DNA from 4 places in the Streptomyces sp. NBC_00045 genome. Region 2 is predicted to be linked to each of the others. Evidence: riboswitches for the same ligand, from Rfam matches in the RefSeq annotation. Region 2 holds a riboswitch; each other region holds the start of a gene.

Region 1 (7,745 bases), 1.2 Mb from region 2:
CGAAGAGGTCTGCTGAGCGGCACCGTAGGCTGTACCGGCACATTGTGAACGGACTTACGGAAGGCGTACGGCGGACATGGCGCAGCAGGAGAACGAGGTCGTCGAGGTCGTCAACGACGGGTACGTCGTGGACACCGAGGACTGTGAGGCGCGCGAGGTCGCCCACCGCGAGCGCGGCACCGCCCGCCCGATCACGGTGGTCGGCAACCCCGTACTGCACCGGGAGTGCAAGGACGTCACCGAGTTCGGTGACGAACTGGCGCGGCTGATCGACGACATGTTCGCCAGCCAGAAGGCGGCCGAGGGCGTGGGCCTGGCCGCGAACCAGATCGGCGTGGACGCCAAGGTCTTCGTCTACGACTGCCCGGACGACGACGGCATGCGGCACACCGGTTTCGTGGTCAACCCGAAGCTGGTGGAGCTGCCGGCCGCCTCCCGCGTGCTCGACGACTCCAACGAGGGCTGCCTGTCGGTCCCGACCGCCTACGCCGCGCTGGCCCGCCCGGACTACGCCGAGGTGACCGGCCAGGACGCTCAGGGCAACCCGATCAAGGTCCGCGGTACGGGCTACTTCGCGCGCTGCCTCCAGCACGAGACGGACCACCTGTACGGGTACCTGTACATCGACCGCCTCTCGAAGCGCGACCGCAAGGACGCCCTGCGCCAGATGGAAGAGGGCACCCCGCGCTACGAGACCGTCCCGAACGCGTAGCACCGCCCGCTGCGGCAGGGGAGTCGGCCCGGTGGCCCCGGGTCGACACCACTGCCGGGCGGCGGCAGCACGGACGTGACGCGCGCGGTGAACGCCTAGGAGGCCTGCGCGAGCGCGGGATCGACCGGCGTCTGCGCGCGGCCCAGCAGCACCCGCAGATCGTCCGGCAGGGGCATCGGCGTCAAGAGGCCCGCCGCCGTACGCCCGGTGTTGCCGTACGGCACGCGCCCGGTCACCGACCCGGCGCCGGCCACCAGGATCCGCACCACCTGCCCCACCGTCTCCGCCCGGTCCCGGCAGCGCACCGCCAGCCGGAACATGTGCCAGTGGGCGCGGGTGTGGGGCCAGGCCCAGGCCTGGGAGATGATGTGCGCCCGCTCCAGCGCGGTCCACATGGCCCGGGTGTCGGGCGCGGCCTCGCGGGCGCGGCGCAGCTCGTCCTCAAAGGCCTTGCGCACGGCGGCCGGCATGGACTTGCCGGTGCAGGCGGCCACGCATTTGCTCATTGCGTTTCTCATGCGCCCACAGTGCGGCCACGGGGCCCTGCGGGGCTTGAACGAACCTGCTACATCCATTGGACGGTGCGGGTGAAGCCCGACGGCGTGATCCCGAACATCCGCCGCCACACCCGGCTGAGATGCGCCCCGTCGGCGAAGCCCGCGCCGTGCGCCGCGTCCGTCAGGGAGTGCCCCAGGGAGGCCAGTTCGGCGGCCCGCATCAGCCGCAGCCACAGCACGTACGGGCGGAACGGCAGCCCGAGTTCCGCCCGGAACAGGTGCGCGAGGCGGCTCTCCGACAGGCACGCCACCTCGGCCGCCCGAGCCAGCCGTACCGATTCCCGGCCGGGCAGCCACTCCAGTACCCGTGCCAGCCCCGGGTGCTCCGCCGCGTCCGGCTGCGGCCCTCCGGGCAGTACGGCGTCCAGTGCGCACGCCGCCTCGAAGGCGTCGGCGGGCAGCCCCGCGGCCGGTACGAGGTCCCCCGCGTCCCCCGCCAGCGCCGAGAGCCGGCGCCCCGCCGAGGAGAGCGGGTCGTAGTGCAGCACCACCCCGTGCGGCGCCCCGCGCAGCACCGCGTGGCGCACCCCGGCCGGGACCACGTACGCCCGGCACCCGACGGGCTCCCCGTCCGGCCCGGCCATCAACAGCTCGTCCCCGTCCAGCGCGGCGATGACCTGGACGGAGTGATGGGCGTGCACACCGGCGGACCCGACGGCGCCCCCGTACAGCAGGCCCCCCGGCCGCAGCCGGGCCCGCCCCGCCCACCCGTCGGCGGTCATGCGGCCGGCCCGGGACACGACGAAGCGCCCCCGCCCGAGAACCCGGTGGACCGGGTGTCGCTCCCCATGGGCGGGGACGCTATCAAGCCGTACCGGCGGTGGCCGGACGGGACTTAGAAGTCCTCGTCCAGGTCGACCGTGCCCTCGACCGCGACCTGGTAGGCCGACGGACGGCGCTCGAAGAAGTTCGTCAGCTCCTGGACGCCCTGGAGCTCCATGAACGAGAACGGGTTCTGCGAGCCGTACACCGGCGGGAAGCCGAGACGGACCAGGCGCTGGTCCGCGACGCACTCCAGGTACTCGCGCATCGACTCGGTGTTCATGCCCGGCAGGCCGTCACCGCACAGGTCGCGGCCGAACTGCAGCTCGGCTTCCACGGCCTCCTTCAGCATGTCGGTGACCTGCTGCTGGAGCTGCTCGTCGAAGAGCTCCGGCTCCTCCTTGCGGACCGTGTCCACGACCTCGAACGCGAAGTTCATGTGCATGGTCTCGTCACGGAACACCCAGTTGGTGCCGGTGGCCAGGCCGTGCAGCAGGCCGCGCGAGCGGAACCAGTACACGTACGCGAAGGCGCCGTAGAAGAACAAGCCCTCGATGCACGCCGCGAAGCAGATCAGGTTCAGCAGGAAGCGGCGGCGGTCGGCCTGGGTCTCCAGCCGGTCGATCTTCTCGACCGAATCCATCCACCTGAAGCAGAACTGCGCCTTCTCGCGGATCGACGGGATCTCCTCGACGGCGTCGAAGGCGGCCGCGCGGTCGTCCGGGTCGGGCAGGTAGGTGTCGAGCAGCGTCAGGTAGAACTGGACGTGCACGGCCTCCTCGAACAGCTGGCGCGACAGGTACAGGCGCGCCTCCGGGGAGTTGATGTGCTTGTAGAGCGTCAGCACCAGGTTGTTCGAGACGATCGAGTCGCCCGTCGCGAAGAACGCGACCAGACGGCCGATCATGTGCTGCTCGGCCGGCGTCAGCTTCGCGAGGTCCGCGACGTCCGAGTGGAGGTCGACCTCCTCGACGGTCCAGGTGTTCTTGATCGCGTCCCGGTAGCGCTCGTAGAAGTCCGGGTAGCGCATGGGACGCAGCGTCAGCTCGAAGCCCGGGTCGAGCAGGTTCTTCTTGTCGGTGGAGCTCATTACTGGCAGGCCTCGCAGGACTCGGGGTTCTCAAGGGAGCAGGCGAGCGCTTCCGCGGCCGCGGCTTCGGCGGCGGCGTCGGCCAGCGGCAGCGCTGCGGGGGCGGCCGCCTGCGCGGCACGGGCGATCTTCGTCGCCGGGCGCGAACGCAGGTAGTACGTGGTCTTCAGACCCTGCTTCCAGGCGTACGCGTACATCGAGGACAGCTTCCCGATGGTCGGCGTCTCCAGGAACAGGTTCAGCGACTGCGACTGGTCGAGGAACGGCGTACGGGCCGCCGCCATGTCGATCAGACCGCGCTGCGGGATCTCCCACGCCGTGCGGTACAGCTCGCGCACCTCGGCCGGGATCCAGCCGAAGCCCTGGACCGAACCGCTGGAGTCGCGCAGGGCCTCACGGGTCTGGGCGTCCCACACGCCGAGCTTCTTCAGCTCCTCCACCAGGTAGCCGTTGACCTGGAGGAACTCACCCGACAGCGTCTCGCGCTTGAAGAGGTTGGAGACCTGCGGCTCGATGCACTCGTACACGCCGGCGATCGAGGCGATCGTCGCCGTCGGGGCAATGGCGAGGAGCAGCGAGTTGCGCATGCCGGACTTCGCGACGCGGGCGCGCAGGGCGTCCCAGCGCTCCGGCCAGTTCAGCTCGGTCTCGTAGTGGTCCGGGTGCAGGACACCGCGGGCGGTGCGGGTCTGCTCCCAGGCGGGGAGCGGGCCGCTCCGCTCGGCGAGGTCGCAGGAGGCCTCGTACGCGGCCAGCATGATCCGCTCGGAGAGCTTGGTGGACAGCGCCCGCGCCTCGGCGGAGTCGAACGGCAGCTTCAGCTTGAAGAAGACGTCCTGGAGGCCCATCGCGCCCAGACCCACCGGACGCCAGCGGGCGTTGGAGCGCCCGGCCTGCTCGGTCGGGTAGAAGTTGATGTCGACCACGCGGTCGAGGAAGGTCACGGCGGTGCGGACGGTCTCGTCCAGCCGCTCCCAGTCGATCTCCCCGTCCACGACGAAGGCGCCGAGGTTGACCGAGCCGAGGTTGCAGACGGCGGTCTCGCCGTCGTTGGTGACCTCGATGATCTCGGTGCACAGGTTCGAGGAGTGGACGACGGTGCCCGGCTCGGCGGTCTGGTTGGCCGTGCGGTTGGAGGCGTCCTTGAAGGTCATCCAGCCCTGGCCGGTCTGCGCGAGGGTGCGCATCATCCGGCCGTACAGGTCACGCGCGGGCATGGTCTTGCGGGCCAGGCCGTCCGCCTCGGCCTTGCGGTAGGCGGCGTCGAACTCGTCGCCCCACAGGTCGACCAGCTCGGGCACGTCGGCCGGGGAGAACAGCGACCAGTCGGCGTCCGCGTTCACGCGGCGCATGAACTCGTCCGGCACCCAGTGCGCCAGGTTCAGGTTGTGGGTACGGCGCTGGTCCTCGCCGGTGTTGTCGCGGAGCTCCAGGAACTCCTCGATGTCCGCGTGCCAGGTCTCCAGGTAGACGGCGGCGGCACCCTTGCGGCGGCCGCCCTGGTTCACGGCCGCGACGGAGGCGTCGAGGGTCTTCAGGAACGGCACGATGCCGTTGGAGTGGCCGTTCGTACCGCGGATCAGCGAACCGCGGGCGCGGATGCGCGAGTACGAGAGACCGATGCCGCCGGCGTGCTTCGACAGACGCGCGACCTGGTGGTAGCGGTCGTAGATCGAGTCGAGCTCGTCCAGCGGGGAGTCCAGCAGGTAGCAGGAGGACATCTGCGGGTGCCGGGTGCCGGAGTTGAACAGCGTCGGGGAGGACGGCAGGTAGTCGAGGCGGCTCATCAGCCGGTACAGCGAGGCCACTTCCTCGACGGCCTGGACGCTGTCGTTCTCGGCGAGGCCGCAGGCCACGCGCAGCATGAAGTGCTGCGGGGTCTCGATGACCTGGCGGGTGATCGGGTGGCGCAGCAGGTAGCGGCTGTGCAGGGTGCGCAGGCCGAAGAAGCCGAAGCGGTCGTCGGCGCCCTCGGCGAGCGTGTGCTCGACCAGCGCGTCCAGGCGGCTCGCGTGCAGCGCCACGAACTCGGCGGTGCGGTCGGCGATCAGGCCCTCGCGGTGACCGACCGCGACGGAGGCGGAGAAGGAGGTGGCCCCCTGGCCGGTGGCTTCCTCGGCGACGGCCAGCGTCAACAGCCGGGCGGCGAGCCGGGAGTACGCCGGGTCCTCGGAGATCAGACCGGCGGCGGCCTCCGTGGCCAGTCCGCGCAGTTCGGCCTCGTCGGCGGCGGCGCTGCGCCCGCGGAGCGCGGCGGCGGCGACCCGGCCCGGGTCGGTGTCGGGGAGGTCGGCCGTCAGCTCGGTGAGGGTACGCAGCAGTGCGGCCCCAGGTCCCCCGGTCTCGATTCCGGTGTCGGACGGGTCGGACTCGGCGCGCGGTGCGGAAGGCGCGATGGTCACGGGGGGAGCTCTCCCTCGCTCGGCTCCGGGACACCTTTGGTGCGGGCGCGAGCGGGCGCGCGCGGGCATGGCAGGGCAGCACCGCGCGGCGTCCACCGGCCCAACCGCGAGGCCCGGACGTATCGACACCCGGTTCGGTCGAGCCGGGTGCACTGTCGGCAGGTCATCGGACTTGCGGTGACACCAATGGGTGTACTTCATACCGTTGCGGGACAGTTCCGGATTCCCACCGGATTCCCCTGCGACGACAGCGAGGACGAGCATACATGTGGGGGCCGCCTCGTGTGCGACCCCCTAGATGTTGTGTCGGCGTCGCTACAGATCGAGACCGTACGTGAGCAGAGCGAGGCCGGGGACGGGCTCCCAGTCCCGTCCGGGGGTACGGACGAAACCGAGCCGTTCGTAGATCCGGTGGGCCCCGACCATGTCGTCCGTGGTGGACAGCACGAGGCGCCGTACGCCCTCGATCGCGCGGGCGCGGTCGATGCAGGCCCGTACCAACGCCTCCCCGGCGCCCCGCCCGCGACCCTCCCGGGCGACGGCCAGCATCCGGAACTCGGCCTCGCCGGCTCCGGCGATGTCGCACAGCGGGCTCCCGGGCGCGGCGAAGGCCACACCGCCGAGGATCCGCCCGTCGCTCGTCGCGGCGACGAGTATCTCTCCGTCGGCCGCCCGTCCCGCCACGTCCTGCAGCCGCGCGAGGTACGGGTCTTCCTCGCCGAAGGTGAGCAACCCGTCCCCGAGATAGGCCTGCACGGTGATCTCCCCGAGCGTCCCGTACTCCGTCGCCAATGCTTCCCTGATCACGATGTCCATGCGGTCGAGTGTGCCGGACGGCTGTCGGTGCCCGGCGCTATCGTCGGAGACGGCACCGTCGAGAAGGGCGAGCGAGGCACGACCGTGATGACAGACCGGCCCCACATGCTGACTGAGGACTTCGAAGCCGTGGCGCGCATGGCGGCGCGCGAGAGGGAGGGGACACGGCTGGAGTTCATCGACGGGATCATCAGGAGCAAGGCCATGCCGGACGGCGACCACGGGATGATCATCCAGTGGCTCACGCGGATCTGTATGCAGTACCGCCCCGAGCTGTGGCTGCATCCCGGGCAGGGCATCAAGGCCCAGGAGTACCGGGCAGGTCGGGCGATTCCGGATGCGGTGCTCGCACCGGCCAAGGCGTTCGCCGGCCAGGGCGACTGGGTCGACCCCGCCCCGATCCTCATGGCCGTCGAGATGACCTCGTGGGACTCGGACACCCACCGGCGGGACCACGTCGAGAAGCCCCGCGCCTACGCGGAGACGGGCATCCCCGTCTACCTCCTGATCGACCGGGCCAAGTGCGAGATCTCCGTCTACAGCCAGCCCAACGGCCGACGGTACGAGAACACCCGCGTCGTGGCGTACGGCAAGGACGCCGAGCTCCCCGACCCCATCGGCATCACCCTCCAGACCGAGGTCCTCAAGGACTGGGTGCGCTGAGAACGCCCGAGGGCCCCGCCTGCTCGGCGGGGCCCTCGGGTGAGTCAGGGCTCAGCAGCAGCGGAAGCCCTCGCGGGGGTCCGCCTCGCGGGAGTCCGTACGGGCGCGTTCGAAGGCGCGGCGGGTCATGACCCGCGCGTCCGGGTCGTGCGTACGGGCGTGCGCGACGTACCGGTCGTACGCCGCCTCGCCCGAGAACTCCCGTACGAAGTAGCTCACCTTCGTCAGCGCCGCTCGGACGCCGCTCATGCGACGGGCTCCTTCGCGCGGCCGCCGCCCGAGTCCAGGCCGGCGGCGGCGAGCTCGGCGCGCTCCTCGGGCGTCGCGATGAGCCCGGCCGGAGCGACGATCTTCGACTCGGTCCACGGGACCTCGGCCAGGCTGACCGACTCCGGGCTGCGGACGGCCTTGAGGCAGGTCCGCGCGGCGTCCAGCAGCACGATGATGATCAGTGCCGCGAAGAGCGCAGACAGGACGCCGTCGACCGTGGCGTTGGTGACGATGGTGTGCATCTCGCCCGCGTTCTTCGCCGGCGGCAGCACCTTTCCGGCGTCGATGCCGCTCTGGTACTTGTCGCGCTGGGCGAAGAACCCGACCTTCACGTCGTCGGAGAACACCTTCTGGTAGCTCGCGGTGAGCGTGACGGCCACGTCCCAGGCCAGCGGGACGGCGGTCACCCACGCCCACTTGAGTCGCCCGGACTTCACCAGCAGCGTGGTGCAGACGGCCAGGGCCACCGCCGC
Region 2 (7,745 bases):
GTGAGCTCGTCCTCCGGGAGGGTGCCGGGAAGGATCGTCAGCACTTCCTCGCCCTCGACGAGCGGGGTGCCGAGCCGGGCGGCGGCGGCGCTCACCGAGGTCACTCCGGGGATCACCTCGGCCTGGTAGCGGTCGGCGAGCCGCTTGTGCATGTGCATGTACGAGCCGTAGAAGAGCGGGTCGCCCTCGGCCAGCACGGCGACGGTCCGGCCGGCGTCCAGGTGGGCGGCCAGCCGGGCGGCGGACTCCTCGTAGAACTCCTCCATCGCCCCCTGGTAGCCACCGGGGTGGTCGGTGGTCTCGGTGGTGACCGGGTAGACCAGCGGCTCCTCGATGTGGTCCGCGCGCAGGTGCCCGGCGGCGATCGAGCGGGCGATCGAGCGGCCGTGGCGGGCGCTGTGGTACGCGACGACCTGCGCCTCGGCGATCACCTCGACGGCCCGCAGCGTCATCAGGGAGGGGTCGCCGGGGCCGAGCCCGACGCCGTACAGCTTTCCGGTGCTCATTCTTCCTCGCTCGCGATCGCGTTGACGGCGGCTGCGGCGATGGCGCTGCCACCGCGCCGGCCGCGCACGATCAGGTGGTCGAGCCCGGAAGCGTGGGCGGCGAGCGCGTCCTTGGACTCGGCGGCGCCGATGAAGCCGACCGGGACCCCGATGACGGCGGCGGGGCGCGGCGCGCCCTCCTCGATCATCTCCAGCAGCCGGAACAGGGCGGTCGGCGCGTTGCCGACGGCGATCACGGAGCCCTCCAGCAGGCCGCGGTCGCGCCAGACTTCGAGTGCGGCGGCGCTGCGCGTGGTGCCCATCTTCGCGGCGAGGGCCGGCACGGCCGGGTCGGAGAGGGTACAGATCACCTCGTTGTCGGCGGGCAGCCGCTTGCGGGTGACGCCGCTGGCGACCATCTGCACGTCGCAGAGGATCGGCGCGCCCGCGGTCAGGGCGGCGCGCGCGCGGAGCACGACGTCCGGGGTGTAGCCGAGGTCCTGGGGCAGGTCGGTCATTCCGCAGGCGTGGATCATGCGCACCGCGACCTGGGCGACGGAGGCGGGCAGCCCGGAGAGGTCCGCCTCGGCGCGGATCGTGGCAAAGGACTGGCGGTAGATCGCCGCGCCGTCCTTCTCGTACTCGAACACTGTGTACTCGCTCATTTCTTCGCTGCGTCGTGGGAGGTGGTGCGGCGTGCGTCCGCGAGGGCCGCGGGAAGTTCGGGGGTGCGCAGGCCCCGGCGCGGGGTGCCGCCGGCCGCGGTGAGGTCGTACCCCGCGCGGGTGGCGACCACGTCCACCCATGCGGTGCCGCGGGGGTGCCCGCACCGGCGTTCGCAGCCGGACCAGTGCACGGGCAGCAGACCGGTCGCCCGTACGACGACGGCCTGCGCGTCGGCGCGGACGTCCGCAAGGGATTTGGCGCAACCGGGGCGGCCGGTGCAGGCGGTGACCGACCGCCAGGGACTGTCGCCGGCGGTGATCAGCCCGGCCTCCGCGAGGCCCAAGAGGGCGTCGGCGGCGGTTTCCGCGGTCAGGTCGGGGACGATGATCCCGCGCCAGGGGGTGAGGCGGATGCGGCCGGTGAGGCCGGCCAGCCGGCGCCACTGCGCGGTGGTCAGGCGGCCGAGCGGGGCGAGCACGCTGAGCGCGGTGACGCCGTCGGGGCCTTCGACGAGGCCGGGCTCGGGAGCCGGCCCGTGCGCGGCGGCGGTGTCCCCCACGAGGACGGCATCGATCCCGGCGGCGGCCAGTCGGGCGGCCAACCCGGCCGCGTGCAGGGCGTGTTCGGCGGGCAGCTCGGCAACCCGCCAGGCCCGGGTGCCGGCTTCGAGGGCGGTGTCGAGGAAGTACGCGGCGGCTTCGAGGGCGGCCCGGGGGGCGTCGGCGGCGGCCACGAGCACGGCGTCGGCCGGATCGGCCGTCCACAGCAGGGCCCGGTCGGCGTCCCGGGCGGCCAGGTTCACGTCCGCGGCGAGCGAGGTCACGTCACCGCGGCCGTCGTCGAGGGCGAACAGGAACCGCCCGGACAGCCGGGCCGCGGGCGCGCTGGCGCAGAGCAGCCGGTCCAGCTCCGCGACCCAGGGGGCCACGTCGGGCAGTCCACGCCGGTCCAGGCCGGTCAGCGGCGAGGCGACGATGTTGCGGACCCGCTCGTGCGTGGGCGCGGGCAGCAGCGCGGCGCGCACGAGCACGGCCTCCAGCTCGCCGCCGCAGCCGGCACCGAGCCCGCGCAGTTGCGCGTTGCCGCGTGAGGTGAGGTCGATGTGGCCGTCTCCGAGCCGGTCCGCGGCGTCCGCCAGCAGCAGGGCCGCGTCCGCGTCGAGCATCCCACCGGGGATCCGGACGCGGGCCAGGAACCCGTCGTCCGCGGCGTGCAGCCGCAGCGCACCGGGGCAGGCGTCACCGCGGTCGCGTATGACGGGTTCGTCCCGCGATGCGGCGGAGGGGGGCTGGGGCGGCATGGCGGCGAGCATACCCACGATTGCCCCGCCCCGGCCTGTGGCCGTCACCACCCCACCCTTCCCCGTTCGACCTGCCGGGACACCTCCCGCACTCCCTGCACCGGCCCCGCTCGACGAGTTGGCCGCCCCCACCGAGCGGGCGCCTGCCGGCCGGGCGCTCCCCGGCGCGCGGGCTGCGGCGCACAACGGCACGGTTGCGCAAGGCCGGGCGTGCGCCGGGGGCGCGGGCGGGGCGGGGCACCCCCACTCCCGGCCAGGGAGAACGGCACCTAAGATGACCACCGGCGGAGCCACGTGGCCCCGCCGGGAGGAAGCCCGGTGCGAATCCGGCGCGGTCCCGCCACTGTGAATCCTGCGGAGCAACCCGCCGGGTGAGTCAGGAACTCCCGCTGTTCTCACTGCCCGGGGCGCGGAAACCCCGAGGAAGGCCTGCCGCCGCATGATCCTGCTGCTGTCGACGTCCGACACCGATCTGCTCAGCGCCCGCGCCGCCGCGGACGGCCCCGTGCCGTACCGGTTCGCGAACCCCTCCCGCCTTCCCCTCGACGACCTCCCCGGGCTGCTCGACGGCGTCGACCTGGTCGTCGTACGCCTCCTCGGCGGCCTGCGCGCCTGGCAGGACGGGCTCGACCTGCTCCTGGCTCCCGAACAGACCCGTCCGGTGGTCGTCCTCACCGGCGAACAGGCCCCGGACGCACAGCTGATGGAGGCCTCCACGGTCCCGATCGGCATCGCCGCCGAGGCACACGGCTACCTCGCCCACGGTGGTCCCGCCAACCTGGACCAGCTGGCCCGGTTCCTCTCCGACACCGTGCTGCTGACCGGCCACGGCTTCGAGCCGCCCGCCGCCGCGCCGACCTGGGGCCCGCTGGAGCGCACCCCCGTGCGCCCGTACGGCCCGCGGATCGCCGTGCTGTACTACCGCGCCCACCAGATGAGCGGCAACACCGCCTTCGTGCACGCCCTGTGCGACGCGATCGTGGAGACCGGCGGCACGCCCGTCCCGCTGTACGTGTCCTCCTTGCGCACGCCGGAGCCGGAGCTGATCGCCGAGCTGGAGTCGGCGGACGCCATCGTCACGACGGTGCTCGCGGCCGGCGGCACCAAGCCCGCCACCGCCTCGGCCGGCGGTGACGACGAGTCCTGGGACGCGGGCGCGCTGGCCGCGCTCGGGGTGCCGATCCTCCAGGCCCTGTGCCTGACCGGCTCGCGCAGCGCCTGGGAGGAGAGCGACGAGGGTTTGTCCCCGCTCGACGCCGCGACGCAGGTCGCCGTCCCGGAGTTCGACGGCCGTCTGATCACCGTCCCGTTCTCCTTCAAGGAGCTCGACGAGGACGGCTTGCCCGCGTACGTGGCCGACCCCGAGCGCGCCGCCCGCGTCGCCGGCATCGCCGTGCGGCACGCCCGGCTGCGGCACATCGAGCGCCGCGACAAGAAGATCGCCCTCGTCCTGTCCGCGTACCCCACCAAGCACTCCCGCATCGGCAACGCGGTCGGCCTCGACACCCCGGCCAGCGCCGTGGAGCTGCTGCGCACGCTCATCGCGGGCGGCTACGACTTCGGCCCGGTCGAGGACGTCCCGGGCCTGGTGTCCGGCGACGGCGACGAGCTGATCCGCGCCCTGATCGAGGCCGGCGGCCACGACCAGGACTGGCTGACCGAGGAGCAGCTGGCCCGCAACCCGGTCCGGATCCCGGCCGCCGACTACAAGCGCTGGTTCGCGGAGCTCCCGGCCGAGCTGCGCGAAAGCGTCGAGGAGCACTGGGGCGAGGCCCCGGGCAACATGTTCGTGGACCGTTCGGCCAACCCGGACGGCGACATCGTCCTGGCGGCGCTGCGCCGCGGGAACCTGCTCATCCTGATCCAGCCGCCGCGCGGATTCGGCGAGAACCCGATCGCGATCTACCACGACCCGGACCTGCCGCCCTCGCACCACTACCTGGCGGCGTACCGCTGGATCCAGGCCCGCGCCGAGGACGGCGGTTTCGGCGCCGACGCGATGATCCACCTGGGCAAGCACGGCAACCTGGAGTGGCTGCCGGGCAAGAACGCCGGCCTGTCGGCGGCCTGCGCGCCGGACGCCGCGCTCGGCGACCTGCCGCTGATCTACCCGTTCCTGGTCAACGACCCGGGCGAGGGCACGCAGGCCAAGCGCCGCGTGCACGCCACCCTGGTCGACCACCTGGTGCCGCCGATGGCGCGCGCGGAGTCGTACGGCGACATCGCTCGCCTGGAGCAGCACCTGGACGAGTACGCGCAGATCTCCGCGATGGACCCGGCGAAGCTGCCGGCCATCCGCGCCCAGATCTGGACGCTGATCCAGGCCGCGAAGCTGGACCACGACCTGGGGCTGGAGGAGCGTCCGGACGACGACGGCTTCGACGACTTCCTGCTGCACGTCGACGGCTGGCTGTGCGAGGTCAAGGACGCCCAGATCCGCGACGGCCTGCACGTCCTGGGCGGCGCCCCGACCGGCGGGGCCCGGGTCAACCTGGTCCTCGCGATCCTGCGCGCCCGCCAGATCTGGGGCGGTACGACGGCCCTGCCCGGCCTGCGCGAGGCGCTCGGCCTGGACGAGTCCGCGGCCACCCGTACGACCGCCGACCAGGCGGAGGAGACGGCCCGCGCGCTGGTACAGGCGATGGAGGACGCGAACTGGGCCCCGGAGGCGGTGGCTTCGGTCGCCGACGGGTACTCGGCGGACGTGGCGGCCGTACTGGACTTCGCGGTCCGCGAGGTCGTCCCGCGGCTGGCCGGCACGACCGACGAGATCGCCCACGTGGTGAGCGCCCTCGACGGCGCCTTCGTCCCGGCGGGCCCGTCCGGGTCGCCGCTGCGCGGCCTGGTGAACGTGCTCCCGACCGGCCGGAACTTCTACTCGGTGGACCCGAAGGCCGTCCCCTCCCGCCTCGCGTGGGAGACCGGCCAGGCGCTCGCCGAGTCCCTGCTGAACCGCTACCGCACGGACAACGGCGAGTGGCCGGCCTCGGTCGGCCTGTCCCTGTGGGGCACCAGCGCGATGCGCACCTCCGGCGACGACGTCGCCGAGGCGCTGTCGCTGCTCGGCATCCGCCCCGTCTGGGACGAGGCCTCGCGTCGCGTCACCGGTCTGGAGCCGATCCCGCTCGACGAGCTGGGCCGCCCGCGCATCGACGTCACGCTGCGCATCTCGGGCTTCTTCCGGGACGCGTTCCCGCACGTCATCGGCCTGCTGGACGACGCCGTACGGCTCGCCGCCTCGCTCGACGAGCCGGCCGCGCAGAACTTCGTCCGGGCCCACGCCCAGGCGGACCTGGCCGAGCACGGCGACGAGCGCCGCGCGACGACCCGTATCTTCGGCTCGCGCCCGGGCACGTACGGCGCCGGCATCCTCCAGCTGATCGACTCCCGAGACTGGCGTACGGACGCCGACCTCGCGGAGGTCTACACGGTGTGGGGCGGGTACGCGTACGGCCGCGGTCTGGAGGGCCGGGCGGCGCGCGAGGAGATGGAGACCGCGTACAAGCGGATCACGGTGGCCGCGAAGAACACGGACACCCGCGAGCACGACATCGCCGACTCGGACGACTACTTCCAGTACCACGGCGGCATGGTGGCCACGGTCCGCGCACTGCGGGGCACGGCCCCGGAGGCGTACATCGGCGACTCCACCCGCCCGGAGACGGTCAAGACCCGCACCCTGGTGGAGGAGACCTCCCGCGTCTTCCGCGCCCGCGTGGTCAACCCCAAGTGGATCGAGGCGATGCGCCGCCACGGCTACAAGGGCGCCTTCGAGCTGGCGGCGACGGTCGACTACCTCTTCGGCTACGACGCCACGACGGGCGTGGTGGCGGACTGGATGTACGACAAGCTGACGCAGACGTACGTCTTGGACCCCGAGAACCGCGCCTTCCTGGAGGAAGCCAACCCCTGGGCCCTGCACGGCATCGCGGAGCGGCTGCTGGAGGCCGAGTCGCGCGGCATGTGGGAGAAGCCGGACCCGCAGGTCCTCGAAGCCCTGCGCCAGGTGTACCTGGACACCGAGGGCAATCTGGAGGGCGAGGCGGAGTAGTCCGCGCGTCGACGTCCACAGCGAAGGAGCCGCCCTCCCCGCCCTCCCCTGCCGGGGCGCGGAGGGCGGCTCCTTCGTCGGTACCCCCTCAGTCCAGCCGTACGGGCAGGCTGAGCAGGCCCCGGTGGCGGGGGTTGGACTGCCACCGCGCCTCGTGCGCCTCGTGCAGCCGCAGGCGGGGGAAGCGTTCGACGATCCGGGTGAGGGCGATCTCGCCTTGGAGACGGGCGAGCGGCGCCCCGATGCAGTGGTGGATGCCGTGACCGAAGGCCAGGTGTCGGCCCGCGTCGGCCCGGCCGATGTCGAACCGGTCGGGGTCGGCGAAGACGGCGGGGTCCCGGTCGGCGCCGAGCAGCGAGATCTGCACGAAGTCCCCCTTGCGGATGGTCACTCCGCCCACCGTGATGCGCTCGGTGGCGTAGCGCAGCGAGGCGAGGCCGGACGGGGACTCGTATCGCAGGACCTCTTCGACCGCTCCTTGCGCCCGTGCCGGGTCGGCGCGCAGCGCGGCCAGCTGGTCGGGGTGGGTGAGCAGGGCGTGGATGCCGTTCGCGACGAGGTTGACCGTGGTCTGGTGTCCGGCGACGACGAGGAGGAAGGACATGGAGGTGATCTCGTCCTCGGTGAGGGCGTCGCCGTCCTCGTCGCGGGCGGTGAGCAGGGCGGATAGCAGCCCGTCGTCCACCGGGTCCTCGCGTTTGAGGGCGATGAGGGCGCGGAGGTAGGCCAGCATGCTCTCCGCGGTGAAGACGGAGACCTCGCCGTCGTCTTGGCCGCCGCCGAGGCTGTTGCCGCGTATCCGGAGGATCTCGTGGTCGGCGTCGGAGGCGCCGAACAGCTCGAAGACGACGGCTACCGGCAGCGGGAGGGCGAACTCGGAGATCAGCTCCGCTTCGGCCTTGCCGTCGAGGGCGTCGAGCAGTTGGGTGACGAGCTGCTCGACCATGGGGCGCAGGCTCGCGGTGCGGCGGGCGGTGAACGCCTTCTGTACGAGCCTGCGCAGGCGGGTGTGGTCGGGCGGGTCGGCGTTGAGCATGTGCGAGAACATCGCCGCTCCGGGGCCCTCGGTGAGCCCGGTGTGCCGGCCGAACCGCTGGACGGCCTGGTTCTTCGACAGCCGCGGGTCGGCGAGCAGGGCCTTGGCCTGCGCGTGCCCGGTGACGACCCAGCCTTCGATCGCGCCGGGGCCGGGGTAGCGGACGTACCGGATGCCGCCGTCGCGGCGCCAGTTCCGGTAGATCTC
Region 3 (7,745 bases), 4.3 Mb from region 2:
ACCGCGGCGTGCACCCCGGGGGCGGTGAGCCCGTACGTTCCGGGGCGCAGGGAGGCCAGCGAGCGGGTCAGCGTGATGCGGCCGGAGCCGCTGGCGTGGACGCTGAGCCGCGGCCCGCCGGGCAGGGGGCGGCCGGGCTCGTGCCGCAGGGCGACGTCGGCGGCGTGCCGGCCGGCCGCGACCGCGGCGGCACCGGCCCCGACAAGAGTGGTCGCGACGACCGCGGCCGTCGCTGTGGCGGTACGCACTGCTCCAGTGTCAGGGCGCGAGCGCGGGCGGGCCACTGGAGCGGAATACTCCGATTGGGGTCTGGGCGGTGTCGGCGACGGGGTCCGCAAGCGCCTCGCGGGGCCGGCCGGAAAAGTGATCTGGATCTCTTCCGGAAGCCCTCCGGGGTGGACCCGGAGGCCTCGGACCCCCTGCGGATCCGTTCGTTCACCAGGCTCTGACGTGCATTAATGGCGGTATCAACGGCAAAATCGGGACGAAGCTCCCGATGGCACGACGGGCCAGTACACCGCTCCGCCCGAGTCAGTTCATCTTCCGTTCACCCAGGTTGCCTACGGTCGCCGAGCCACTGACGTCAAACAGAAGCCTGGGTAAATGGAGCACATAACGCTTCTCCTCGGGATCGTGATCATCACCGCTCTCGTGTTCGACTTCACGAACGGTTTCCACGACACAGCCAACGCGATGGCCACCACCATCTCGACCGGCGCCCTCAAGCCCAAGACGGCGGTGGCCATGTCCGCCGTGCTCAACCTCGTCGGCGCGTTCATGTCCGTGGAGGTCGCCAAGACGATCTCCAAGGGCCTGATCAACGAGGAGGGCATCCAGCCAGAAGTGATCTTCGCCGCGCTGGTCGGCGCGATCCTCTGGAATCTCGTCACCTGGCTGGTCGGACTCCCCTCCAGCTCCTCCCACGCCCTGATGGGCGGCCTCATCGGTGCCGCGGTCGCCTCCGCCGGCATCGACGCCGTCAACGGCAGCGTGGTCGTCACCAAGGTGCTCATCCCCGCCGTCGCCGCCCCGATCGTGGCCGGCGTGGCCGCGATGCTGGCCGCGAAGGTCACGTACAAGCTCGGCGGCAAGGTCGGCCAGAAGACCTCCACCAAGGGCTACCGCGCCGGGCAGATCGCCTCGGCCGGTCTCGTCTCCCTCGCGCACGGCACCAACGACGCGCAGAAGACGATGGGCATCATCACCCTCGCCCTCGTCGCGGGCGGCGCCCTGGACTCCGGCGCGAACCCGCCGGTCTGGGTCATCATCTCCGCCGGCCTGGCCATCGCACTGGGCACCTCCCTGGGCGGCTGGCGCATCATCCGCACCATGGGTAGCGGCCTGACCGACCTCCAGCCGCAGCAGGGCTTCGCCGCCCAGACCTCGGCCGCGAGCGTCATCCTGGCCTCCTCCAGCCTCGGCTTCTCCCTCTCCACCACCCACGCGTGCTCCGGCGCCGTCATGGGTGCGGGCCTGGGCCGCAAGGGTGGTGTGGTCCGCTGGTCCACCGCCACCCGCATGTTCATCGCCTGGGGTCTGACCCTGCCGGCCGCCGCCGTCGTCGCCTCCGGCGCCGAGCTGGTCATGCGCACCGGTGACATCGGCGTCGCCGCCGTCGCGCTGTTCCTGATCGCCTCCTGCGTCGCGATCTGGGCCATCTCGCGCCGCCAGGTCGTCGACCACCACAACGTCAACGACGCCCGGACGGCCGCGGCCGAGGAGCCGGGTGTCGTCACCACGGCCATGGCCGCCGTCACCGTCCCGCCGACCATGGCCGCCGAGGCCGCCGCCGGTACGACCGCCGCAGTGGCCGACGAGGACCTGAAGGCCACCATCCCGGCCGCCGCCCCCGCGACTCCGGCGGCCCCCGCGGCTCCGGCCGCCGCGGTCTGACCCCGAGAACGACAGAGGAATCCGCAGCATGAAGATCGACTGGGCAGCACTCGGCTCCGTCTTCGGGGTCAGCCTCTCCGCCACCGTCGCGCTCGTGGCCCTGTTCACGATGGGCCTGGTGGGCCTCTCCAAGCACGAGGCCGCCACCGAGCAGGGCGGCACCGCCACCCTCGCCCGCAGCGGTGCGTACGCCTGCTTCGCGCTCGTCGCGGCAGCCGTGGCGTACGGGTTCTACCTGATCGTCGCCTGACCGACTCGGGCACGTCGTACGAAAGCTCCCTCCGGGTTTCCCGGGGGGAGCTTTCCCGTACCCGGGACCCGTCACTGTGACCTGCCTCGCCGCAGGTCAACGGCGAGTTGACGGGCCTTCGCGGTGCGTGGTGGACTGCCCGAGCCAATACGGCGGCATGGAGAGGAAGTCCGGTGCGAATCCGGCGCGGTCCCGCCACTGTCACCGGGGAGCACGCGACGCGTGCGCCTCGGGAGCCAGGAACTCCCACCGCCGGACACGTCGAACCAGGGCGCGGACCCTGAGTGAGGACATACCTGCCACCATGCGTGCCGATCGCGTCTTCGCGTACGGCGCCACGGCGGGCCTGATCGGCGACCGGATCCTCGGTGATCCGCGCCGAGGGCACCCCGTGGCCGCCTTCGGACGAGCAGCCGCCGCCGTCGAGCGCGCCCTGTGGCGCGACGACCGCGCCCGGGGCCTCGTCCATACCCTCGTGTGCGCCGGGGGCGCGGCCGCCGTCGGCGCGCTGGGCGCCCGCGCCGTGCGCTCGCGGCCCGCGACCGCCCGTATCGCCCTGACCGCGGCGGCCACCTGGGCCGTCGTCGGCGGCACCTCGCTGGGCAGGGAGGCCCGCGCCATCGGCGGCGCGCTCGCCGCCGGGGACGCCGAGGTGGCCCGCGAGCGGCTGCCGCACCTGTGCGGGCGCGACCCGCAGGCCCTGGACGAGCAGCAGATGGCCCGCGCCGTCGTGGAATCGGTCGCCGAGAACACCTCCGACGCGGTGGTCGGGGCCCTGGTGTGGGGCGCCGCCGCCGGGGTACCCGGGCTGCTGGCGTTCCGCGCCGTGAACACCCTGGACGCGATGGTGGGCCACAAGTCGCCGCGCTACCTGCGCTACGGCTGGGCCTCCGCCCGCCTCGACGACCTCGCGGGCTGGCCTGGCGCCCGGCTGACCGCCCTGGCCGCCGTACTGGCCGGACCCGACCGGCGGGGAGCCGTACGGGCCTGGCGTGCGGACGCCGCCGAGCACCCGAGCCCGAACGCCGGGCCCGTGGAGGCCTCCTTCGCCGGGGCGCTCGGTGTCCGGCTGGGGGGCACCCTGGCGTACGGGGGCCGGGTCGAGCACCGGGCCGTGCTGAACGGCGCGGCGGGGCGGCCGGTGGAGGTCGCGGACATCGAACGGGCGGTGCGGCTGTCGCGGCAGGTGACGTGGCTGGCACTCGGAGCGTGTGTGGCACTGCGCTGTGCAGTGTCGCGTTGGACTGGGAGGGGACGCCGGTGAGCGGCGGAAAGCTGGGCGGGGGACTCCTCGTCGCCGGCACGACCTCGGACGCCGGCAAGAGCGTGGTCACGGCGGGCATCTGCCGCTGGCTCGCCCGCCAGGGCGTGAAGGTGGCGCCCTTCAAGGCGCAGAACATGTCGCTGAACTCGTTCGTGACGCGCGAGGGCGCCGAGATCGGGCGCGCGCAGGCGATGCAGGCGCAGGCGGCGTGCGTGGAGCCGACCGCGCTGATGAACCCGGTGCTGCTCAAGCCCGGCAGTGACCGCAGCAGCCAGGTGGTGCTGCTGGGCAAGCCGGTGGGCGAGATGAGCGCGCGCGGGTTCTTCGGGGGGTCCGGTGGGTCGTCCCCCGGGAACGGACTGCACGGCGGGCGCCAGGAACAGTTGCTCGGCATCGTCACGGACTGCCTGGAGCAGCTGCGGGGCACGTATGACGCCGTGATCTGCGAGGGGGCCGGCAGCCCGGCCGAGATCAACCTGCGTCGGACCGACATCGTGAACATGGGCATCGCGCGGGCCGCCCGGTTCCCGGTGGTCGTGGTCGGCGACATCGACCGGGGCGGTGTGTTCGCCTCGTTCTTCGGGACGACGGCGCTGCTGTCGCCCGAAGACCAGTCGCTGATCGCCGGCTACCTGGTGAACAAGTTCCGCGGCGACGTGTCGCTGCTGGAGCCGGGCATGGAGATGCTGCGTTCACTCACCGGGCGGGGGACCTACGGTGTCCTCCCCTTCCAGCACGGGCTGGGCATCGACGAGGAGGACGGCCTCCGGGTCTCCCTGCGGGGCGCGGTGCGCGAGTCGGTCGTGGCCCCGCCGGTCGGCGAGGACGTGCTGCGGGTCGCGGTCTGCGCGGTGCCGCTGATGTCGAACTTCACGGACGTCGACGCGCTGGCTGCGGAGCCGGGCGTGGTGGTGCGGTTCGTGGACCGGGCCGAGGAACTGGCCGACGCGGACCTGGTCGTCGTACCGGGTACGCGCGGCACGGTGAAGGCCCTGGAGTGGCTGCGGGAGCGCGGGCTGGCCGGTGCGCTGCTGCGTCGGGCCGCGGAGGGCCGCCCGGTGCTGGGCATCTGCGGCGGCTTCCAGGTGCTCGGCGAGCGCATCGAGGACGAGGTCGAGTCGAAGGCCGGCTCGGTGGCGGGGCTCGGGCTGCTGCCGGTGCGCGTGCGGTTCGCGGCGGAGAAGACCCTGGCGCGGCCGCAGGGCACGGCACTGGGCGAGCCGGTGACCGGCTACGAGATCCACCACGGGGTGGCCGAAGTCCTGGGCGGGGAGCCGTTCCTGGACGGGTGCCGGGTCGGGTCGGTGTGGGGCACCCACTGGCACGGCTCCCTGGAGTCGGACGGCTTCCGCCGGGCGTTCCTGCGGCAGGTGGCCGCGGCCGCCGGGCGCCGGTTCGTCCCGGCGCCGGACACGTCGTTCGCCGCGCTGCGGGAGGAACAGCTCGACCTGCTCGGCGACCTGATCGAGGAGCACGCCGATACGCGTGCGCTGCTCCGGCTGATCGAGTCCGGCGCCCCTGCCGGCCTCCCCTTCCTCCCGCCGGGCGCCCCGTGACGGGCCGGGCCCTGCGGGGCCCGTCCCCTGCCCGCGCCGTGGACGTCTCGATCCCCGTGAGCGCGGGGAGCATCGGGAGACTCGGCAACCCTTGCACGATCGCAGCCCGTCGGCCCGTGCGTCGGCACGAGCCCCTCGAAGGAGCGAACAGCGGATGAGCATCACCCACTTCCCGTTCACAGCGGTGGTCGGTCAGGACGACCTGCGGCTGGCGCTCCTGCTCAACGCCGTGAGCCCCGCGGTCGGCGGCGTGCTCGTGCGCGGCGAGAAGGGGACCGCCAAGTCCACCGCCGTGCGCGCCCTGTCGGCGCTGCTGCCGCAGGTGGACGTCGTCCCCGGCTGCCGGTTCTCCTGCGCGCCCGGCGCGCCGGATCCGGCCTGCCCCGACGGCCCGCACGAGCCCGGCCCCGGTGCCGCCCGTCCCGCGCGCATGGTGGAGCTGCCGGTCGGCGCCTCCGAGGACCGGCTCGTCGGCGCCCTCGACATCGAGCGGGCCCTCTCGGAGGGCGTGAAGGCCTTCGAGCCCGGCCTGCTGGCCGACGCGCACCGCGGCATCCTGTACGTCGATGAAGTCAACCTCCTCCATGACCACTTGGTGGACGTTCTCCTCGACGCCGCCGCCATGGGCGCCTCCTACGTGGAGCGCGAGGGCGTCTCCGTCCGGCACGCCGCCCGCTTCCTGCTCGTCGGCACCATGAACCCCGAAGAGGGTGAGCTGCGGCCGCAGTTGCTCGACCGGTTCGGGCTGACCGTGGAGGTCGCCGCCTCCCGGGAGCCCGCGCAGCGCGTCGAGGTGGTGCGCCGCCGGCTCGCGTACGAGGACGATCCCGCGGGCTTCGCGAGCCGCTGGGCCGGGGACGAGCAGGAGGTGCGCGGCCGGGTCGTGGCCGCCCGTGCCCTGCTCCCACAGGTGGTGTTGGGTGACACTGCGCTGCTGCAGATCGCCGCCACCTGCGCCGGGTTCGAGGTCGACGGCATGCGCGCCGACATCGTGATGGCCCGTACCGCGACCGCGCTGGCGGCCTGGGCGGGACGGACCTCCGTGCGCAAGGAGGACGTCCGGCAGGCCGCCCTGCTGGCCCTCCCCCACCGGCGCCGGCGCAACCCCTTCGACGCGCCCGGCCTGGACGAGGACAAGCTCGACGAGATCCTGGACCGCTTCCCCGACGAGGAGCCGGAACCCGAGCCCGACCCGGAGCCCGAGGGTCCGGACGACGGCGGCGGTCCCGACGGGGACGGCGGCGGAGTGCCTCCGCAGAACGGCGGGCCCGAGACCGGCCACGCCCCCGATGCCCCCGACGCGCCCGACGGGACGGCCCCCGAGGACCGGGAGGCCACCGAACCGGAGCCCTCCGCCCCCCGGGGCGGAGCCGACGGCGCCGAGCAGGCCGCCGTCGGGGCCGCCGAGCCGTTCCGGACCAAGGTGCTCAGCGTGCCGGGCCTCGGCGAGGGAGCGGCCGGGCGCCGTTCGCGGGCCCGCACCGCGCACGGCCGCACCACCGGTGCCCAGCGCCCCCGGGGCCAGCTGACGAAGCTGCACCTCGCGGCTACCGTGCACGCCGCCGCCCCGCACCAGAAGGCGCGCGGCCGCGCCGGGCGCGGTCTGGTGATCCGCAAGGACGATCTGCGGCAGGCCACCCGGGAGGGCCGCGAGGGCAACCTCGTGCTGTTCTGCGTCGACGCCTCCGGCTCGATGGCCGCCCGGCAGCGCATGAGCGCGGTCAAGGGCGCGGTGCTCTCGCTGCTGCTGGACGCCTACCAGCGCCGGGACAAGGTCGGCCTGATCACTTTCCGCGGCACGGGTGCCGAACTGGCGCTGCCTCCCACCTCCTCGGTGGAGGCGGCCGCCGCCCGGCTGGAGAAGCTGCCGACCGGCGGCCGCACCCCCCTCGGACCGGGCCTGCTCAAGGCCCACGAGGTGCTGCGGATCGAGCGGCTGCGGGACCCCTCGCGCCGCCCGCTGCTGGTCGTCGTCACCGACGGGCGGGCCACTTCGGCCGGGGCCGTCGGCGGTGACCCGCGCGAGCTGTCGGGGCGCAGTGCCCGGCTGCTGGCCGCCCAGGGGATCGCCTCGGTGGTCGTGGACTGCGAGTCCGGGCCGGTCCGGCTGGGCCTGGCGGGGGCGCTCGCCGCCGACCTGGGCGGGCCCGCCGTGACCCTCGACGGGCTGCGGGCCGATTCACTGGCCGGGCTCGTGAAGAACGTACGTACCTCAGTGACATCCAGTGCATCACCCCACAGCAGCACCAGGAGGGCCGCGTAATGCCGCAGGGACAGCCGACCGTCGTTCCGGACGACGGACTCACGACGCGTCAGCGCCGTAACCGCCCGCTCGTGTTCGTCCACACCGGCCCGGGCAAGGGCAAGTCGACGGCGGCCTTCGGGCTGGCGCTGCGCGCCTGGAACCAGGGCTGGCCGATCGGGGTGTTCCAGTTCGTCAAGTCGGCGAAGTGGAAGGTCGGCGAGGAGAACGCGCTCAAGGTGCTCGGGGCCTCCGGCGAGGGCGGCTCCGTCGTCTGGCACAAGATGGGCGAGGGCTGGTCCTGGGTCCAGCGGGACGCGCAGCTCGACAACGAGCAGGCGGCCAAGGAGGGCTGGGAGCAGGTCAAGCGCGACCTGGCGGCCGAGACGCACAAGCTGTACGTGCTCGACGAGTTCGCGTACCCGATGCACTGGGGGTGGATCGACGTCGACGAGGTCATCGAGGTGCTCCGGAACCGTCCCGGCACCCAGCACGTGGTGATCACGGGGCGCAACGCGCCCGAGAAGCTGGTGGAGTTCG
Region 4 (7,745 bases), 850 kb from region 2:
CAGCGCTTCCGCCGTACGGCTGACGGCGGCTCTTGAGGACGAACAGGGTCTCAAGGCGCTGGAGTTGTACGGGAACCCGGCCGAGGTGGAAGCGACGCTCCCGTCCATGCCGGAGTCGGCGAGCACGGCCCGCCGGCTCGCCCAGTACGTGGTGATCCGCTTCTGGGGCTTCTCCCCGCAGGTGTCCGAACACACCGTCCTGCTCGTCTCGGAGCTCGTCGGCAACGCCGTGCGCCACACCGGCGCCCGTTCCTTCGGTTTACGGATGCACCGGCGGCGCGGCTGGATCCGCGTCGAGGTGCGCGACCCCTCGCGCGGGCTGCCCTGCCTGATGCCGGTCCACGAGCTGGACACCACCGGCCGGGGCCTCTTCCTCGTCGACAAGCTCTCCGACCGCTGGGGCGCCGACCTGCTGCCGCGCGGAAAGATCACCTGGTTCGAGATGCGCGTGGCCGACCGCTGATCCCCCTGCCGTCGCCCCGCCCGGATACGCCCGAAGCCCCCGGTCGCCGTGGTGGGGCGTCGTGGGGGCTTCATGGGTGCGCCGAGGATCGAAGGGGGTGTGATCCTCGGCGTGGCGACTTCGCTCGGGTCAATGGGGGAAGCCGTGATTTCGACTATGGCAGACGGGCGACCAAACGCCAAAAGTCCCAAGTTGGACATAAGTGTGCAAATACTAAGAGTTTCCAGCTAAATCCTAGGTGAGGTGGGCCACTCACCTCGTAATCAATGAATAAATATCCACCGCTCTGTGTGATTCGTTGATCGAGTAACGGACGCTCCCTCGTATGGGTGGACTCCGGCGAAGGTCCCGAATGGGGTCAATCGTTACCTTCCGCAGCATCCACCCCTTAAATGGGCAGGTGCTCTGCTACCCGGACCGCCGATCCGCCCTCCGCGCCGGTGCGGCGGTCGCCGCCGGCGCCTTCACCGCCGCCTGCGGCTCGGGCGCCCGTACGCCCGCCGCCCCGCCCTCGAAGGCGGCCCCGGCGAAACCCGCCCCCGTCCGGCCCGCGGCGGTCCCGCGCCGGTTCCCCGGCCAGCCCACCGAGATCGCGCACGGTCCGCGCGACCGCCCCGGGGTCGCCCTCACCTTCCACGGCAACGGGGACCCCGCCACCGCCCGGGCCGTGCTCGCCGAGGCCGAAAGGGCGGGCGCGCGCGTCACCGTACTGGCGATCGGCAGCTGGCTCGACGCCCACCCGGACATGGCGCGCCGCATCCTGGACGGCGGCCACGAACTCGGCAACCACACCCAGCGCCACCTCGCGATCAACACCATGCCCGAGGCGGAGGCCTACGCCGAGATCACCGGCTGCGCCCAACGCCTCAAGCGGCTCACCGGCTCCATCGGCACCTGGTTCCGGCCCTCCCAGACCCAGTACGCCACCCCGCTCGTCCAGCGCCTCGCCCAGCGGGCCGGCTACCCGCACGTCCTCTCGTACGACGTGGACTCCCTCGACTTCACCTCGCCCGGTGCCGCGGCCGTCATCCGCAACGTCACCGGGACGATCCAAGGCGGATCGGTGGTGAGCCTGCACTTCGGCTACGCGGACACGGTCGACGCGATGCCGCCCCTCCTCGAAGAACTCGCGCGCCGCAAGATGCGCGCGGTGACCACCACGGAGCTGCTGACCTCATGACGACCACCCGCCTTCCCCGGAAGGCCACCGTGCTGCTGGCCGGTCTGGTCCTCGCCGCCCTGGCCGGCTGCGGATCGGCCGACAAGGAGCCCGCCGAGGCGCTCGGCTCCGCCGCGCAGGCCCGGCAGCCCGTCAAGGCCGTACCGGCCGTCCCCCCCGGCCTCGCCGGCATGCCGCCGCTCCTCGACCCGAACGACGTGTACGCGGCCGATCGGCCGAACCGCCTCTCCCCGGTGGTCAAGGACTTCCCGTCCCGCGTCTACGTGCCGAACACCACCTCCAACACGGTGTCCGTCATCGACCCGGCGACGTACAAGGTCATCGACACCATCCCCGTCGGCATCCAGCCCCAGCACGTCGTCCCGTCCTGGGACATGAAGACCCTGTGGGTCAACAACAACCGCGGCCACACGCTCACCCCGATCAACCCGGCCACGGGCGAGGCGGGCGCACCCGTCGAGGTGCACGACCCGTACAACCTGTACTTCACCCCGAACGGCAAGTACGCGGTCGTGATGGCCTCCATGGACCGCGAGCTGGTCTTCCGCGACGCCCACACCATGAACCGGGTGAAAACGGTCCCGGTGACCTGCTTCGGCGTCAACCACGCGGACTTCTCCGCCGACGGCCGCTACTTCATCGTGAGCTGCGAGTTCTCCGGCGAGCTCCTCAAGGTCGACACCGAGAAGATGGAGGTCATCGCCCAGCAGAAGCTGCCCTTCGAGGGCGCGATGCCGCAGGACGTGAAGGTCTCCCCGGACGGCAAGACCTTCTACGTCGCGGACATGATGGCGCACGGCATGTGGGTGTTCAGCGGGGACAAGTTCGACATCCCCAAACTGCTGCCCACCGGCAAGGGCACCCACGGCCTGTACGTCAGCCGCGACTCCAAGGAGATGTACATCTCCAACCGCGGTGAGGGCAGCATCTCCGTCTTCGACTTCAAGCAGAACAAGCTGACCAAGAAGTGGGAACTGCCCGACGGCGGCAGCCCCGACATGGGCGGCGTCTCCGCCGACGGCAAGGTGCTGTGGCTGTCGGGCCGCTACAACTCCGAGGTCTACGCGATCGACACGGTCACCGGCCGCCAGCTCGCCAAGATCCCGGTGGGCGGCGGCCCGCACGGCCTGGCCGTCTACCCACAGCCCGGCCGCTACTCGCTCGGCCACACCGGGATCTTCCGCTAGGCCACGGCGCCGGGACCCGCGGATGGGGCGGGGCCCGGCTGCCGTTACCCTTGGCCGGTCAACAAGCACCGAGAAGGGGTGGATCCCAGTGGCTGACATCGAGAGCGCGCGGGCGACGTTCGGCAAGTTCGACGCGGACGGTGACGGCTTCGTCACGGCGGACGAGTACAGCGCGGCCATGAAGGCGATGGGTGACGCGTACGTCACCGGCGCCGTCGCGGACGCCGTCATCGCCGCCAAGGACACCAACGGCGACGGCCTCCTGAGCTTCGACGAGTTCTGGGCCTCCCTGAACAAGTAAGCCCCGCCCCCCCGGCCGATGCCGGAAGGGCACGCAGCCCCCGCAACGCCCCCCGCCGGGCGCGGCGGGGGCTTCGCACTGCCCGTCGGCTCAGGGCGTGACCCCGCCGGGTGGCCGGGTCATGTCCTCGACCTCGCCCAGGGCCTCCTCCAGCCAGCGCAGCCAGAACATCTCCAGGCCGATGCCGCCGTGCAGGACCAGGCGGCGCAGCCGGTCCTCGTCGGAGTCCCGCCCGGGCGGGAAGTCCTTCTCCTCGATGGCCTCGTAGACCGCCAGCTGGCGGCGGTGCAGATCCAGATGGCGCCGCAGCTCCCCGGCCAGCCCGTGCGGGCCCACGACGGCGGCCGCCCGGATCCGCAGCAGCAGCGGATCCCGGATGGCCTTCGGGTCCTGGCTCTCGCCGACCCACCGCGCGAGCTCCGCGCTGCCGGCCTCCAGCACCTCGTACTGCTTCTTCTGCCCCCGTACTGGGACCTCGCTGGGCAGCGCCCGGATCAGCCCGGCCTCCTCCAGCCGGCCCAGCTCGCGATAGATCTGCTGGTGCGTCGCGGACCAGAAGTACCCGATCGACTTGTCGAACCGCCGCGTCAGCTCCAGCCCCGACGAGGGCTTCTCCAGCAGGGCGGTGAGGATGGCGTGCGGCAGCGACATGCGGCCATCCTAGGGAGGCGCGAGAGCGTCGTCCGGCTACCGGGTCCAGGCGGCGAGGGCCTCCGGGGTCCTGGGGCCCGGGTCGTCGGTGGCCAGGAGGGCGCGGGACCGCAGGAACGTCGTCACCGCCGGGGACCACGCCTGGCGCAAGCCCGCCGAGGCCAGCAGCTCCGGGTCGGACAGCAGGGCCTGCGCCGGGCCGACGCGGATGCCCGACGGGGTCAGCACCGCCGCGTCGTCCGCCCAGCGGACCGCCAGGTCGACGTCGTGCGTGGCCATGACCACCGTGGTGCCGGCCGAGCGGAGCCCCGCCAGGGCGTCCAGCAGGCGTTCCTGCCCGTCCGGGTCCAGGCCCGCCGTCGGCTCGTCCAGGATCAGCACCCGCGGAGCCATCGCCACCGCGCCCGCGATCGCCGCCCGCTTGCGCTGCCCGTACGAGAGCAGGTGCGTCGGGCGGTCCCGCAGCGCGGTGATGTCCAGTGCGGAGAGTGCGGCCTCCACCCGCGCCCGTACCTCCCCGACGGGCAGGCCCAAGTTCATCGGCCCGAAGGACACGTCCTGTTCCACCGAGGCCGCGAACAGCTGGTCGTCCGGGTCCTGGACCACCAGCTGCACCGCCGTCCGCAGTCGGGTCAGCCCCGCCCGGTCGTACGACACCGCGGTCCCGTCGAGGCGCAGCGCCCCCGAGCCCGGGCGCAGGCCCCCGCTCAGCAGCCGCATCAGCGTGGTCTTGCCGCTGCCGTTGCGGCCCAGCAGGACCAGCGCCCGGCCCTCCGCGATGGCGAAGTCCACGTCGGACAGGACCGCCGGGCCGTCCTCGTACGCGTAGCCGGCGCCGGCCAGTTCCACCAACGGTTTCACAGGTAGAGCCCCTTCAGGGTGAGAGTCAGGGTGATCAGGGCCGCCAGCAGGGCCCCCGACGCCGCCAGGAACCGCCACGACAGGGTCGCCTCGGGTACGAGGACCCGCAGCGCGCCGTCGTAGCCGCGCCCGGCCAGGCCCACCTGGAGCCGCGCCGCGCGGTCGAAGGCCCGTACGAACGAGGTCGCGGCGAGCCCGGCCAGCGAACGCCACACCGCGGCCCGCCCGGACTGGCCCAGACGGGCGGCCTGGGCGCGCCGTACCTGGGCCATCGAGTCCAGCAGCAGGAAGCCGATCCGGTACATGACCAGGGCCACGTCCACCACCGGCGCCGGGACCCCGGCACCCACCAGCCGGGGCAGGACGTCCGAGACGGGCGTGGTGAACGCGAACAGCAGCACGCCGAGCGAGGCCGCCGAGGTCCGCAGCAGCAGGTCCGCGGCGTGCCGGGGGCCGTCGGGGGCGAGCGAGACGAACCCGGCCGGCCCGCCGACGGAGACCAGCAGGGGCAGGGCGCCGGTGAAGCAGAAGCCCAGCGGGATCCGGAACGCCCGCCACAGCTGCCGCCCGGCCACACCGGCCGGCCCGAGGAGCACGGCGAGCGTCGCCGCGGCGACCAGCGGGCCGCCCGGCCAGGGCGGCAGGCACACGGCGGTGACGGTCAGTCCGAGTCCCAGCAGGGCCTTCTCCAGCGGATGGCGGCGGCGCCAGCGGCTGGAGTGCGCGGCCACGTCGATCGGCAGCACCGCCTACGACTCCGTGGCAGTGGGGTCGGCAGCGGTCGCCGCGGCAGCGGTCGCCGCGGCGGCGGTCGCCGCGGCGGCGCCCTGGCGGCGGCCCTTGCGGACGCCGAAGTAGTACGCGAGCAGGCCCGCGCCGAGCGCCGCCTGGAGGGCGAACAGCGCCGACTCCACTTCCCCGGAGGGGGGTTCGTACAGCGGCGAGAACCACGGCTCGTAGTCCGGCTTCAGTTCGGTGATCGCCGCCTCCGCCTGCGCGTCGGAGCCCGTGAACGGCTCCTCCTTGCCGTCGCCCAGCCCCAGCGCGAGCGGCAGCACGGCCAGGGCCGCCACCAGGAGCAGCAGCAGGCCGTTGATCTTCGTGTTCCGGTTCATCGCCATCAGAGCGCCGCCTTCTGCTCGCCGCGACCGCTGAGCTTCGCGACGCCCAGCCGGACCAGGTCCGACTTGCTCGACTGCATCAGCAGCCGCATCACGAGCACCGTCAGCAGGCCCTCGCTGACCGCGAGCGGGATCTGGGTGACGGCGAAGATGCCGCCGAACTTCGCGAGCGCGCCCGGGAATCCGCTGCCCGGATCGGGGAACGCCAGGGCCAGCTGTACGGAGGTCACGCAGTAGGTGACCAGGTCGGCGAAGAAGGCGCCGAAGAAGACGGTCACCATCAGCGGGACGTCGAAGCGCTTGAGCAGCAGGTACACCCCGTATCCGGCCCAGGGTCCGGCGATGGCCATCGAGAAGACATTCGCGCCGAGGGTGGTCAGCCCGCCGTGCGCGAGCAGCAGTGCCTGGAAGAGCAGGGTGATCGTGCCGAGCACCGCCATGATCGGCGGCCGGAACAGGATGGCGCCGAGCCCGGTCCCGGTGGGGTGCGAGCAACTTCCCGTCACCGAAGGGACCTTCAATGCGGAAAGGACGAACGTGAATGCTCCGGACGCCCCGAGCAGCAGCGTGCTCTCCGGGTTGGCCTTCACCTCGCGGGTGAGGGCGCGGACACCGTGGACGACGAAGGGAGCGGACGCGGCGCCCCAGGCGACCGCGTGCAAAGGGGGCAAGAACCCCTCGGCTATGTGCATGAGTTGGGAGACCTCTCCAGCACCTCGTGGATGGACAACGCGCCCCGGCCGGTCTCCTGGCTCACGGGTGCTGATGCCCTGGCTCCGCCTTCCCGGGCGGTGCGGAACCTCCCGCGCCGCCCAGTGGCTTCCCGTGGGACCGGAGCCGGACTTCCCGTTCACAGTGGCGAGGGCCGCACCGGTTTCCCACCGGTTTCCCGAACACCAAGGCCAGATGACCCTAGTCGGACGGACGGACCGGTACCAACCCGGTCCGAACGGGTACGGTCCGCGGCGGGCGTCCCCGAACGGGTGCGCCCCGGTGGCGGCGCCACCCGCGGGCGTCCAGGCTGGCGGCGTGGCCGCCGATTACGACTACTCCGACCTGACCGCCGTCTACGTCAACTGCACCCTCAAGCGCTCGCCCGAGACCAGCAACACCGAGGGCCTGATCGACAGGAGCCGCTCCGTCATGGAGGCGGCCGGCGCCCGGACCTCGCTGATCCGCGCCGTGGACCACGACATCGCCACCGGTGTCTGGCCCGACATGACCGAGCACGGGTGGGAAACCGACCAGTGGCCCGTCCTGTACAGCCAGATCATGGACGCCGACATCCTCGTCCTGTGCGGCCCGATCTGGCTCGGCGACAACAGCTCGGTCATGAAGCAGGTCATCGAGCGGCTCTACGCCTGCTCCTCGATCCTGAACGAGCACGGCCAGTACGCCTATTACGGCCGCGTCGGCGGCGCACTCGTCACCGGCAACGAGGACGGCGTCAAGCACTGCGCCATGAACATCCTCTACAGCCTCCAGCACCTCGGCTACGCGATCCCGCCGCAGGCCGATGCGGGCTGGATCGGCGAGGCCGGGCCCGGGCCCTCGTACCTCGACCCCGGCTCGGGCGGTCCCGAGAACGATTTCACCAACCGGAACACCACCTTCATGTCGTGGAACCTCATGCACCTTGCCGCCCTGCTCAAGCGGTCCGGCGGGATGCCGGCGCACGGCAACCAGCGCTCGGAGTGGGACGCCGGCTGCCGCTTCGACTTCCCGAACCCGGAGCACCGGTAGCCCGCTCTCACCGGCAGACGTTGCGGTGCGCCACGTCCAGCACGAACCGCTCGGGCGAGTGCAGCGTGAAGGAGGTGAAGGCGGGCCTGGCGTCGAAGGCGGCGCCGAAGGTCACGTACCCCTCGAAGTCGCCGGTCATGGCGAGCCCCTTCAGCTGCGGAAGGCGGATCTTGACGAGCTCCGGCCCGCGGTACGTACTGCGGCCCGTGCGGTCGTGCGCGGCGGCGGGGTGCAGACG

The links. A riboswitch is a leader RNA that binds a small molecule or an ion and turns the genes downstream of it on or off. The one in region 2 is predicted to bind cobalamin.
Region 1: linked by a shared signal. The riboswitch ahead of OHA65_RS24865 (ribonucleoside-diphosphate reductase subunit alpha) and the one ahead of cobN (cobaltochelatase subunit CobN) in region 2 are both predicted to bind cobalamin.
Region 3: linked by a shared signal. The riboswitch ahead of OHA65_RS10205 (cobalamin biosynthesis protein) and the one ahead of cobN (cobaltochelatase subunit CobN) in region 2 are both predicted to bind cobalamin.
Region 4: linked by a shared signal. The riboswitch ahead of OHA65_RS26320 (energy-coupling factor ABC transporter permease) and the one ahead of cobN (cobaltochelatase subunit CobN) in region 2 are both predicted to bind cobalamin.

What each region holds. Positions count from the first base shown of each region.
Region 1 covers NZ_CP108271.1:5,268,740-5,276,484, forward strand. The annotation lists gene OHA65_RS24840 (hypothetical protein) at 1-16, shown strand, start outside; gene def (peptide deformylase) at 77-712, shown strand; gene OHA65_RS24850 (DUF3703 domain-containing protein) at 808-1,230, opposite strand; gene OHA65_RS24855 (helix-turn-helix domain-containing protein) at 1,278-1,991, opposite strand; gene OHA65_RS24860 (ribonucleotide-diphosphate reductase subunit beta) at 2,105-3,121, opposite strand; gene OHA65_RS24865 (ribonucleoside-diphosphate reductase subunit alpha) at 3,121-5,523, opposite strand; cobalamin riboswitch at 5,663-5,804, opposite strand; gene OHA65_RS24870 (GNAT family N-acetyltransferase) at 5,839-6,339, opposite strand; gene OHA65_RS24875 (Uma2 family endonuclease) at 6,445-7,002, shown strand; gene OHA65_RS24880 (YbdD/YjiX family protein) at 7,054-7,251, opposite strand; gene OHA65_RS24885 (carbon starvation CstA family protein) at 7,248-7,745, opposite strand, start outside.
Region 2 covers NZ_CP108271.1:6,423,646-6,431,390, reverse strand. The annotation lists gene OHA65_RS29845 (precorrin-2 C(20)-methyltransferase) at 1-506, opposite strand, end outside; gene OHA65_RS29840 (precorrin-8X methylmutase) at 503-1,150, opposite strand; gene cobG (precorrin-3B synthase) at 1,147-2,451, opposite strand; cobalamin riboswitch at 2,719-2,858, shown strand; gene cobN (cobaltochelatase subunit CobN) at 2,891-6,502, shown strand; gene OHA65_RS29825 (cytochrome P450) at 6,591-7,745, opposite strand, start outside.
Region 3 covers NZ_CP108271.1:2,151,433-2,159,177, forward strand. The annotation lists gene OHA65_RS10190 (hypothetical protein) at 1-248, opposite strand, end outside; gene OHA65_RS10195 (inorganic phosphate transporter) at 604-1,893, shown strand; gene OHA65_RS10200 (hypothetical protein) at 1,922-2,143, shown strand; cobalamin riboswitch at 2,258-2,409, shown strand; gene OHA65_RS10205 (cobalamin biosynthesis protein) at 2,448-3,407, shown strand; gene OHA65_RS10210 (cobyric acid synthase) at 3,419-4,963, shown strand; gene OHA65_RS10215 (putative cobaltochelatase) at 5,118-7,226, shown strand; gene cobO (cob(I)yrinic acid a,c-diamide adenosyltransferase) at 7,226-7,745, shown strand, end outside.
Region 4 covers NZ_CP108271.1:5,572,236-5,579,980, forward strand. The annotation lists gene OHA65_RS26280 (ATP-binding protein) at 1-463, shown strand, start outside; gene OHA65_RS26285 (polysaccharide deacetylase family protein) at 816-1,643, shown strand; gene OHA65_RS26290 (hypothetical protein) at 1,640-2,830, shown strand; gene OHA65_RS26295 (EF-hand domain-containing protein) at 2,919-3,131, shown strand; gene OHA65_RS26300 (PadR family transcriptional regulator) at 3,222-3,782, opposite strand; gene OHA65_RS26305 (ATP-binding cassette domain-containing protein) at 3,819-4,643, opposite strand; gene cbiQ (cobalt ECF transporter T component CbiQ) at 4,640-5,389, opposite strand; gene OHA65_RS26315 (energy-coupling factor ABC transporter substrate-binding protein) at 5,393-5,764, opposite strand; gene OHA65_RS26320 (energy-coupling factor ABC transporter permease) at 5,764-6,456, opposite strand; cobalamin riboswitch at 6,485-6,680, opposite strand; gene OHA65_RS26325 (flavodoxin family protein) at 6,794-7,507, shown strand; gene OHA65_RS26330 (hypothetical protein) at 7,515-7,745, opposite strand, start outside.